2 regions of the Idiomarina sp. X4 genome follow, and region 1 is predicted to be linked to the other one. Evidence: predicted binding sites of a transcription regulator. Region 1 holds the regulator's gene; the other holds the start of a gene.

Evidence for each region. The regulator MetJ, encoded in region 1, represses methionine synthesis genes. The targets are predictions, from matches to a motif close to TAGACGTCTAGACGTCTA.
Region 2: msrA (peptide-methionine (S)-S-oxide reductase MsrA) is a predicted target of MetJ. The motif match lies at 3,140-3,157, and genes of this name have one in related genera.

Annotation. Positions count from the first base shown of each region.
Region 1 is NZ_CP025000.1:1,325,797-1,330,776, forward strand. Features, by position in the region: gene CWC33_RS06350 (bifunctional aspartate kinase/homoserine dehydrogenase II) at 1-2,276, opposite strand, end outside; gene metJ (met regulon transcriptional regulator MetJ) at 2,463-2,786, shown strand; gene CWC33_RS06360 (malic enzyme-like NAD(P)-binding protein) at 2,783-4,027, opposite strand; gene rpmE (50S ribosomal protein L31) at 4,270-4,482, opposite strand; gene priA (primosomal protein N') at 4,650-4,980, shown strand, end outside.
Region 2 is NZ_CP025000.1:1,742,439-1,747,418, forward strand. Features, by position in the region: gene trmJ (tRNA (cytosine(32)/uridine(32)-2'-O)-methyltransferase TrmJ) at 102-824, shown strand; gene iscR (Fe-S cluster assembly transcriptional regulator IscR) at 885-1,361, shown strand; gene CWC33_RS08340 (IscS subfamily cysteine desulfurase) at 1,406-2,539, shown strand; gene msrA (peptide-methionine (S)-S-oxide reductase MsrA) at 2,561-3,106, opposite strand; gene ndk (nucleoside-diphosphate kinase) at 3,281-3,712, shown strand; gene CWC33_RS08355 (bifunctional tRNA (adenosine(37)-C2)-methyltransferase TrmG/ribosomal RNA large subunit methyltransferase RlmN) at 3,725-4,861, shown strand; gene CWC33_RS08360 (tetratricopeptide repeat protein) at 4,895-4,980, shown strand, end outside.

The DNA.
Region 1 (4,980 bases):
ATATCGCCTTCCGGAATGTACTCAATGCCGATGCTGGCCGTGACTTTATTGTCCTGACTGACCGAAAAACTGGCCAGTAAGCGAGGAACTTTGCCGTCGTTCGCTGCTTCTTCCAGCATTTGATTCATTGGCTCATCCATTTCGGTGACGTTGCTCATGAAGTCAGCCGCTGAGATATCACGCAAGTGCTGTGGTACAAGTGACTGAACCTGTATGTCTTGCCAGTCCAGTTTTAAGCCAATTTCACGCGCCAGAATCAGCAGCTTTCGCACGAGATCCTGACAGGAGAGATCTTCGCGTGGGTCTGGCTCTGTATAACCACGAGTTTTCGCCTCTTTGACTAAGTCACTGAAGTTGACGCCTTTGGTGAAATTCTCGAACAGCCATGACATGGTGCCGGAAAATATCCCGGAAATACTGCGAATTTCGTCGCCTGAGTTGCGTAGATCATTTATGGCGTAGTTAAGTGGCAGCCCCGCGCCAACCGTGGTGTTGTAAAGCCACTCGCGTTTGTATTCGTGCTGAATGGTGCGTATTTCACGGTACAGAGTCTCGTCGGCAGAGCCGGCGCGTTTATTCGCACTAATGATGTGCATGCCGTTGGCAAACAAGCTTGGGTAGAGTTGTGCTACCTGTTTGGCGTCGGTCAAATCAATAACGACGAGTTCGTCATACGGCGCATTGGGTAACTCCCGGAGTAACTCGGTTAAGACGTAAGGGCGAGCGAGGCGATCAAAATCGCTCGCCCACTCGCCTAAATCGACGCCGTTGTAGTCCAGCCAAAGCTGACGTGAGTTAGCGATACCAATGACTCGCACATCCATGACTTGGTTAATCCGGTCGCGCTGCTGTCTGAAAAGTTCCAACCAAGCACTGCCTATATTGCCGCGGCCAATGACCAAGACGCCCAAACTGCGGCGATAGTTAAAGAGTTGGCTGTGTAAGCGGTTCAGTAAGCGGCTGTCGAGTGACTGCTCTAAAATAGCCACCGCAGAATCGCCTTTTTCGCTTAATACAAAGCGACGTACTTTCTGCTCCGATAATTGCAGTTTAAAAGTCGAAAACTGATCGGTTTCCTGAATGCGATTACCCACAATGGCCAGCATCGAGTAGCCGCGAATTTGTGTGATAGCGTCGTTGGCATCAGCGTCGTCCAGCCATTCGCTCAGGTAATCGGCATGGTTTTGGTGAAAGACCAAATACTGAGTGTGGTTTTCCGGCTCGACCCAGCTGACCAGCGGCGTTAAATCCAGCTGGTCGAGTTTCTCGACCAGTGCTTTATCCTGCAGTTCAACTTTAAACAGCAACACCTCAGAAAGTGAGGTAAATACTTTGCCGCGAGGCTCGGTATCGTGAAATTGTCCAATGCGGGTCTTTTGGTTTTCTACTTTTAAGCTGGAGCGAACAGAAATAACCATGCGGTCACGGTCGACCGGCTGAAAAGTTCGGGGGTGCAGCACCGGGCTGCCCAGACGAGCCAATTCTTCGGCTTCGGTCCAATCGAGCGTTGGTAGACTGACAACTCGTTCGACTTTGCGCGGATCGGCTGAGTAAACGCCGGCAACGTCTTTCCAAATCGTGACTTGTTTTACGTCGAGCAAACTGCCGACCAAGGTAGCGGAGTAGTCACTGCCGTTACGACCTAAGGTCAGGCTTTCGCCGTCTAATCCGCGCGCAATAAAGCCCGTAACAATAAAGCGAGTGCCTGAATGCGGCGCAACACGTTTGAGCAAATTCTCTCGCGATGTTTCCACCTGGATTACTGGCTCTGGAGCATCGGCAGCCAGTAAAAAGTCGCGCGCATCAATGTAGTCGGCGCGAGTTCCCTGCTTCTGTAGCAGAGCGGCTAATAAACGAGCAGACCAAAGTTCACCGTATGACAGAAGCTCTGCGTTGTGCGTTATCGTCTCTTCGCCGGCCAGCCATTGACGCCAGCGTCTAAAGTCGGTTTGCGACTGTTTCATCAGTCGCTCAGAGAGGTCGCCACTTAACAGCTCTTTAATAAGCCCCTGCTGAAACTGTTCGAGTTGGTCCAGTAAAATAGAGGCGGTATCACCCGGACTGTCTTTAGCATTAATAATGGCGAGTATGCGGTTGGTGGTATCGCCTGCTGCAGAGACAACGACGAGATCACTGGCGCCGGCGTATTCTGTTACAATACGCGCAACACGACGGTAGCAGAATGCATCGGCTAAACTACTGCCGCCAAATTTATGCACCTGCACGCTGTCAGCCACGTTTTGTTTTTCTGCGTCAGTGATTGGTACGTCTGTCATCCTTTTTCCTTAATAACTCTGCATTTGCGGTGGCTTTAGAAAGCGTTATTTCCCTAAGGCTAAAATATTGTGAGGCAAATGTCAGCAATTTTTAGCCATCTAGACGGATAAAAATTGACGGGGCCGCTCAGTTGGGTACAATTCAATATAACTTATGTGGTTTTGTTATAACGCAGGGCAAAAATAATGAAGTGGAACGGTGAATACATCTACCCATACGCTGAGCATGGTCTTAAGAGCCAACAGGTAAAAAAAGTGACGGTGTCTATTCCGACCCGTGTACTGAAAGTTCTTACGGATGAGCGAACTCGCCGTCAGGTCAACAATTTGCGCCATGCTACCAACAGTGAGTTGCTCTGTGAGGCATTTTTACACGCTTTTACGGGCCAACCGTTACCCACCGATGACGACTTGAAAAAGACGAACTCGGAGAAAATTCCAAAAGCCGTGCGGGATGAGCTGGAAAAGCGTGGTTTGCCCATCCCCACCGACGACGAATTAGACGATTAATCCATCATGTAATTGTCCGGCATATCGATTTTTGCCACGCCGGACTTCACTGCGGCTTCTGCCACCGCGCGGGCAACACGTTGGCACAAGCGCGGATCAATAGGCTTAGGAATAATGTAGTCTCTGCCAAAGCTGAGTGACTTCTCACCGGCACCTTTTAATACGGATTCTGGCACTTCTTCTTTGGCCAGTTGGCGAATGGCTTCCACCGCCGCCACTTTCATTTCGTCATTAATAGCCGTCGCGCGAACATCCAACGCGCCACGGAACATGAACGGGAAGCAAAGCACGTTATTCACCTGGTTTGGATAGTCCGAGCGACCTGTCCCCATGATGAGATCATCCCGCGCCTCTTTCGCCACTTCAGGTTTAATTTCAGGGTCGGGGTTAGAGCAGGCAAATATGACCGGGTTTGGCGCCATGAGCTTTAGTTCTTCCGGGCTTAACAAGTCAGGGCCTGACACGCCAACAAAAATATCGGCACCGTCAATAACGTCTTTTAACGTGCGCTTGTCGGTGTTGTTTGCAAACAGTTGCTTGTACTCGTTCAAGTCGTCGCGGCGGGTGTGTATCACGCCTTTTGAGTCCAGCATATAAATGTGTTCGCGCTGCGCACCGCATTTAATCAACAACTCCATACAAGCGATAGCGGCAGCCCCGGCACCTAAGCAAACAATGCGTGAGTCAGCCAGTTTTTTACCCTGAATTTCCAATGCGTTGAGCATACCAGCAGCAGTCACAATAGCGGTACCGTGTTGGTCGTCATGAAAAACCGGGACGTTGCAGCGTTCAATCAGCGCCTGTTCAATCTCAAAGCACTCTGGTGCTTTAATGTCTTCTAAATTAATACCACCGAAGGTATCGGCAATATTGGCCACGGTATTGATAAAGTCCTGTGTGGTGCGGTGACTAACTTCGATATCAATGGAGTCCAAACCTGCAAAACGTTTGAACAACAGTGCCTTCCCTTCCATAACCGGCTTCGAGGCGAGCGGACCTAAGTTACCTAAACCAAGAATGGCGGTGCCGTTAGATATAACGGCAACCATATTGCCCTTTGCGGTATAGCGATAAGCGTTGTCAGGGTCTTGAGCTATCTCGCGAACGGGCTCTGCGACGCCAGGGCTATAGGCTAATGCTAAGTCTTTACTGGTTTCAGCAGGGGTTGTTAGTTCGACGGAAATTTTTCCGGGGGTTGGGTATTCGTGGTAGTCCAGTGCCTGTTGGCGAAAGTCAGTCATGAGGTACGTTGCCCAATTTATTTTGCTGAGAATAATGACAGTCTATCGCTTCTCAGTGAAGAAACAAATCATACCTCCCGTTTGTGAGTGGACAGTAAACTTTTCGGGTGGTTAAAAGTACACCGGTTAACTTTTCTTTAACAATAGGCTGTTCAGCGGAGCCGGTAATAAAAAAGGCGCTGTTTAGCGCCTTTTCTAATGAATCTACTATAAAGTAGCGTTTTTTACAGGTTTTCTTAGGCTTATTTCTTGCCCAGGGTACCGAAACGCTTCTTAAATTTGTCAACGCGACCGCCAGTGTCCATTACACGTTGCTTACCAGTGTAGAACGGGTGGCACTCTGAACATACGTCAACCAGCAAGTCTTCAGTGCGAGTTGAACGCGTTTCAAATTTATTGCCGCAAGAGCAAGTTACGTTAATTGCTTCGTACTTAGGATGAATACCTTGTTTCATGGGATTACCTCAGTTATGGGCCGCATCGCTATTCGATCCAAAGCCGAACACCATGCGCAAAAAAACATCAATGATTTAAGAGCCGCGCATTTTATGCGATCCGGAGCTTGTGATCAAGCACAATCTATTGCCTTGTATTATCCGTTCGGGCGTTTCAAAATAGGCGTATGACGCAAGCCAGTACCAGCGGTGAACGGCGCTATAAAATCGCGCTGCCGCTACCTCTTCGACAAACTTACGATTATCTGTGCAAAAGCCCCGACCCTTTGCCGCAGGGCGTGCGCGTACGTGTGCCCTTCGGTCAACGACAACTCGTTGGTTATGTTGTGAATGAAGCCAATGACCCCGCGCCTGAGTTTGAGCTGAAGTACGTAAAAGAAGTGCTTGATAAACAGCGTATTTTGCCTGATGACGTATGGCAGCTAGTGAATTGGGCGGCAGACTACTATCACCATTCTCTCGGTGACGCGGCGGCAAACAGCCTACCGGTGCTGTTAC
Region 2 (4,980 bases), 420 kb from region 1:
TTCGGTCGCGGATCATACCAGTGTTGGGGTATCATGCCAAACTTTTCGATAACCTCGCAGAATAGGCCGAGACGTTAACGCGCAAAGCAAAGGAAATACTCATGCTCGACAATATACGCATTGTGTTGGTGAACACTTCTCATACCGGAAATATCGGCTCAGTCGCCCGCGCTATGAAAACCATGGGGCTGTCTGACTTAGCCTTGGTTGACCCGGTGCAGGAGCCAGACAGTCATGCATCAGCACTCGCCGCTGGCGCAACAGATATTCTGGCGAACGCGACCATTGTTGATAACTTGCACGATGCAATTTCAGATTGTGGACTGGTGGTCGCGACAAGTGCTCGCAACCGTACTCTGGATTGGCCTTTACTCGGTCCTCGTGAGTCAGCTGCAAAAGTGTTGCAAGAGTCTAGTCAGCATAAGGTTGCGCTGGTTTTTGGTCGTGAGAGTAGTGGATTAACGAACGAAGAGCTTCAGCAAAGTCACTTTCACCTGCATATTCCGACCAACCCGGAATATGGTTCACTGAACTTAGCAATGGCCGTTCAGTCAGTCTGTTACGAAGTGCGCATGCAATGGCTTGAGGCGGAGGAGAAAGTCGAAGCCGAGATTCCTGAGTACCCGCGAGTGGATGATTTAGAGCGTTTTTATGACCATTTAGAAGCCACACTGACAAATACGGGCTTTATTAATCCGAAGCATCCGGGGCAGGTGATGACGAAATTGCGACGTCTTTATAATCGGGCGCGTCCGGAAGAGAGCGAGATCAATATTTTGCGAGGAATGCTCGCGTCTGTGGATAAATCGGTCGACAATACTTGACTAAAATAGTCGGGAATGTAGAATTTCAACTTACGAATAACACTTCCCGAGGAAATTGCTATGCGTCTGACATCAAAAGGCCGATACGCGGTAACCGCAATGCTTGATGTGGCTTTGTTTTCAGCAAAAGGTCCCATCCCATTGGCGGACATCTCAGAGCGTCAGGGCATTTCCTTGTCCTATTTAGAGCAGTTGTTTGCTCGTTTGCGCAAGCATGGATTAGTCGACAGTGTGCGGGGACCTGGTGGTGGTTACCGACTAGGACGTGAGCCCGCTGATATTTCGGTAGGCTCAGTGATTCATGCCGTCGATGAGTCAATTGATGCAACGCGGTGCCAGGGTAAAGCCAACTGCCAAGGTGGCGAGCGCTGTTTGACGCACTCATTGTGGGAAGGTTTGAGCGATCGAATTTCTGACTTTTTGGATGGCATTACGCTAGCCGAGTTGATGAAGAACTCTGATGTGGGTGATGTTATGCAACGCCAGCACTTACGCCATGCATCGGACGAAGACATAAAAGTTAACTGCCAACTGTAACGGCACTTTTCAGGAGGACTTTCGTGCCTAAACAACCCATCTACATGGATTATGCCGCAACCACACCAGTAGCGCCTGAAGCGGCAGAAAAAATGGCAACCTGCTTAACCATGGACGGGGTATTTGGAAACCCAGCGTCACGTTCTCATAAATACGGTTGGCAAGCTGAAGAGTTAGTTGATATTGCAAGGCACCAAGTTGCCGACTTAATTAATGCCGATGCCCGCGAAATTGTTTTCACCTCGGGTGCGACCGAGTCAGACAATCTCGCGTTAAAAGGTGTTGCGCACTACCACGCCGATAAAGGCAAGCACATTATTACTGTCAAAACCGAGCACAAAGCCGTGCTTGACCCCTGTGCTCAGCTTGAAAAGGAAGGCTTTGAAGTCACTTACTTAGACGTCAACAGTGACGGCCTTATTGACTTGGATGAGCTTCGTTCAGCTCTGCGTGAAGACACCATTTTGGCCAGTGTTATGTGGGTCAACAATGAAATTGGTGTTATTCAGGATATAGACACTATTGGCACTATCTGCCGTGAGAATGGCACCTTGTTTCATGTTGACGCAGCACAGGCCGCCGGTAAATTACCGATAGACGTGGCAAATGTACCTATCGATTTAATGTCGATTTCTGCCCACAAAATGTATGGTCCGAAAGGTATTGGTGCTTTATACGTGCGTCGTCAACCGCGTGTTCGCATTGCGGCTCAAATGCACGGCGGCGGTCATGAGCGCGGAATGCGCTCAGGAACACTGGCAACACACCAAATTGTTGGTATGGGTGTGGCGGCAGAGTTAGCTGCAGAAAAACTCAGTACCGACATTGAGCGCTTTGAAACTATGCGTCAGCATTTTCTGTCGCCGTTACTGGCTGAAGAGGGCATTCAGCTTAATGGCAGCGACACTCAGCGTGTGCCTCATATTGTGAATGTGCAATTCGCTAATGTTGAAGGTGAGCTTTTGCTCATGTCGCTTAAAGACTTGGCGGTGTCCTCTGGCTCGGCGTGTACCTCTGCCAGTGTAGAACCTTCCTATGTGCTAAGAGCCATTGGTGTCAACGATGAGTTGGCGCATGCTTCACTGAGGTTTAGTTTTGGTCGAGGCACAATCTCAGCCGATATTGAGCATGCGGTTGAGCATATTTTGAAGACCTATAAAACTCTGGCGCAACGCTAGTAAAAGCGCTGCGCCAAGCACTTAGTCTTTTAATAACCCTGAAAACGTTTTACGGAATTTTGCCAGTTTCGGTGAAATCACCGCCTGACAATAGGGGTTTTCCGGGTTTCTCGCATAGTAGTTCTCGTGGTAGTCCTCAGCCGGGTAAAAGGTCTCCAGCTCAGTCACTTCGGTGACTATTGGGTCAGCAAAGGCGCCGTCGTTTTCTAATTCCTTAATAATGCTTTCAGCTTCCTGCTTTTGCGCATCGTTATGGTAAAAAATAGAGGTACGGTATTGAGTACCAACATCGTTGCCTTGGCGATTCACCTGCGTCGGATCATGCAGCGTAAAAAAGATTTCTAAGATTTGGCGGTAAGAGATTTGCTCAGGATCATAGGTGAGTTGTGCAACTTCAGCATGACCTGTGTCGCCCGTACAAACTTGCTCATAGGTTGGGGTTTCGACGTGACCGCCCGTGTACCCCGACTTGACCGACTCGATGCCTTTGACTTGTAAGAATGCCGACTCCACACACCAAAAGCACCCACCGCCAAGTGTTGCTTGCTCTGTTTTGTTCGTTGCCATGATTTACTCCTCATATGTCTACTTAAGTTTAAATAGACGTCTATATGGCTAATTTGTTTTGCCATGCTAAATCAGAATGAACGAAAAAACAATCATTCTGGATTCGATCTCGAGCGTATTCTCACGTATAATCCGCGCGACTAATTTTTCCTATCTTTATTGGAGTGAATACACATGGCTTTAGAGCGCACTTTATCAATCATCAAGCCTGATGCGGTTGCTAAAAACCTTATCGGCGCTATCTACAACCGTTTTGAGTCTGCTGGTCTGCGCATTGTTGCATCAAAAATGATGCACTTAAGCAAAGAACAAGCAGAAGGCTTCTACGCTGAACACAAAGAGCGTCCTTTCTTTGGTGCATTGGTTGAGTTCATGACCTCAGGCCCTATCGTTGTTCAAGTACTTGAAGGCGAAAATGCGGTACTGAAAAACCGTGAAATCATGGGTGCAACGAACCCAGCAGAAGCACTGGCAGGAACTCTGCGTGCCGACTATGCTGAAACTATCGACGAAAATGCGGTACACGGTTCAGACGCAACTGAAACAGCTGCGCGCGAAATCGCTTACTTCTTCAGCGACGAAGAAATCTGCCCACGTACACGCTAAGAACGGAGCTTTATGACCAACGCAATTGATAAAAAAGTGAATTTACTCGACCTGAATCGCGAAGGAATGAGAGAGTTCTTCCGCGAGATGGGAGAGAAGCCATTTCGTGCCGATCAGGTTATGAAATGGTTGTATCATTTTTGTGTCGATGACTTCGACGAGATGTCGAATCTCAACAAGAAATTGCGTGAAAAGCTCAAGCAAGTTGCGGAAATACGCGCACCGGAAATTCGCGAACAACAACAGTCGTCAGACGGAACCATCAAGTTTGCAATGACGTTGTTTGACGGCCAGGACGTGGAAACGGTCTGGATTCCGGAGCGCGATCGCGCAACTCTATGTGTGTCCTCGCAGGTCGGCTGTGCGCTTGAGTGCACTTTCTGTTCAACAGGCGCGCAAGGCTTTAACCGTAACCTGACGGTTGCAGAAATTATTGGCCAGGTATGGAGAGTGAACCAGCTATTAGGCGCGTACGGTAAAACCGGCATTAAACCGGTGACCAACGTTGTTATGATGGGCATGGGTGAGCCTCTGTTAAACTTGAACAATGTCGTTCCGGCAATGGAGTTAATGCTGGATGACTTTGGTTTTGGTCTGTCAAAACGTCGCGTAACGTTAAGTACTTCGGGCGTGGTTCCTGCGCTTGAGAAACTGCGCGAACGCATAGACGTGATGTTGGCTATTTCGTTGCACGCTCCAAATGACGAATTGCGTAATGAAATAGTACCCATCAATAAGAAATACGATATTGAAGAATTTCTGGCGTCCAGCCGCCGTTATGTTGAACAGTCCAAAGCTCAGCATAAAGTCACGGTTGAATACGTCATGTTAGATCATGTGAATGACTCGACTGATCAAGCACATGAGCTGGCAAAAACACTAAAAGATACCCCGAGTAAAATAAACTTAATTCCATTTAATCCGTTCCCTGGGTCAGACTACGGGCGTTCAAGCAACTCGCGTATTGACCGCTTTGCTAAAGTCCTGATGGAATACGGTTTTACTGTTATGGTTCGTAAAACCCGCGGGGATGATATCGACGCAGCCTGCGGTCAGCTGGTTGGTGATGTTATTGACCGAACCAAGCGTATTCTTAAGCGCCAACAAATGCAGCGTGGTGGTGAAGGGATTGCTGTAAAGACTTCGTAAAACCAATGAATCGCAACCACAAGGAGTGTGATAATGCGAGCCGCTTTGCTATTGATAGCACTGGCGTTAATGGGTTGTACCGCCAGTTCCAATGACCCATTGCCTGTAAGTAAAGACGT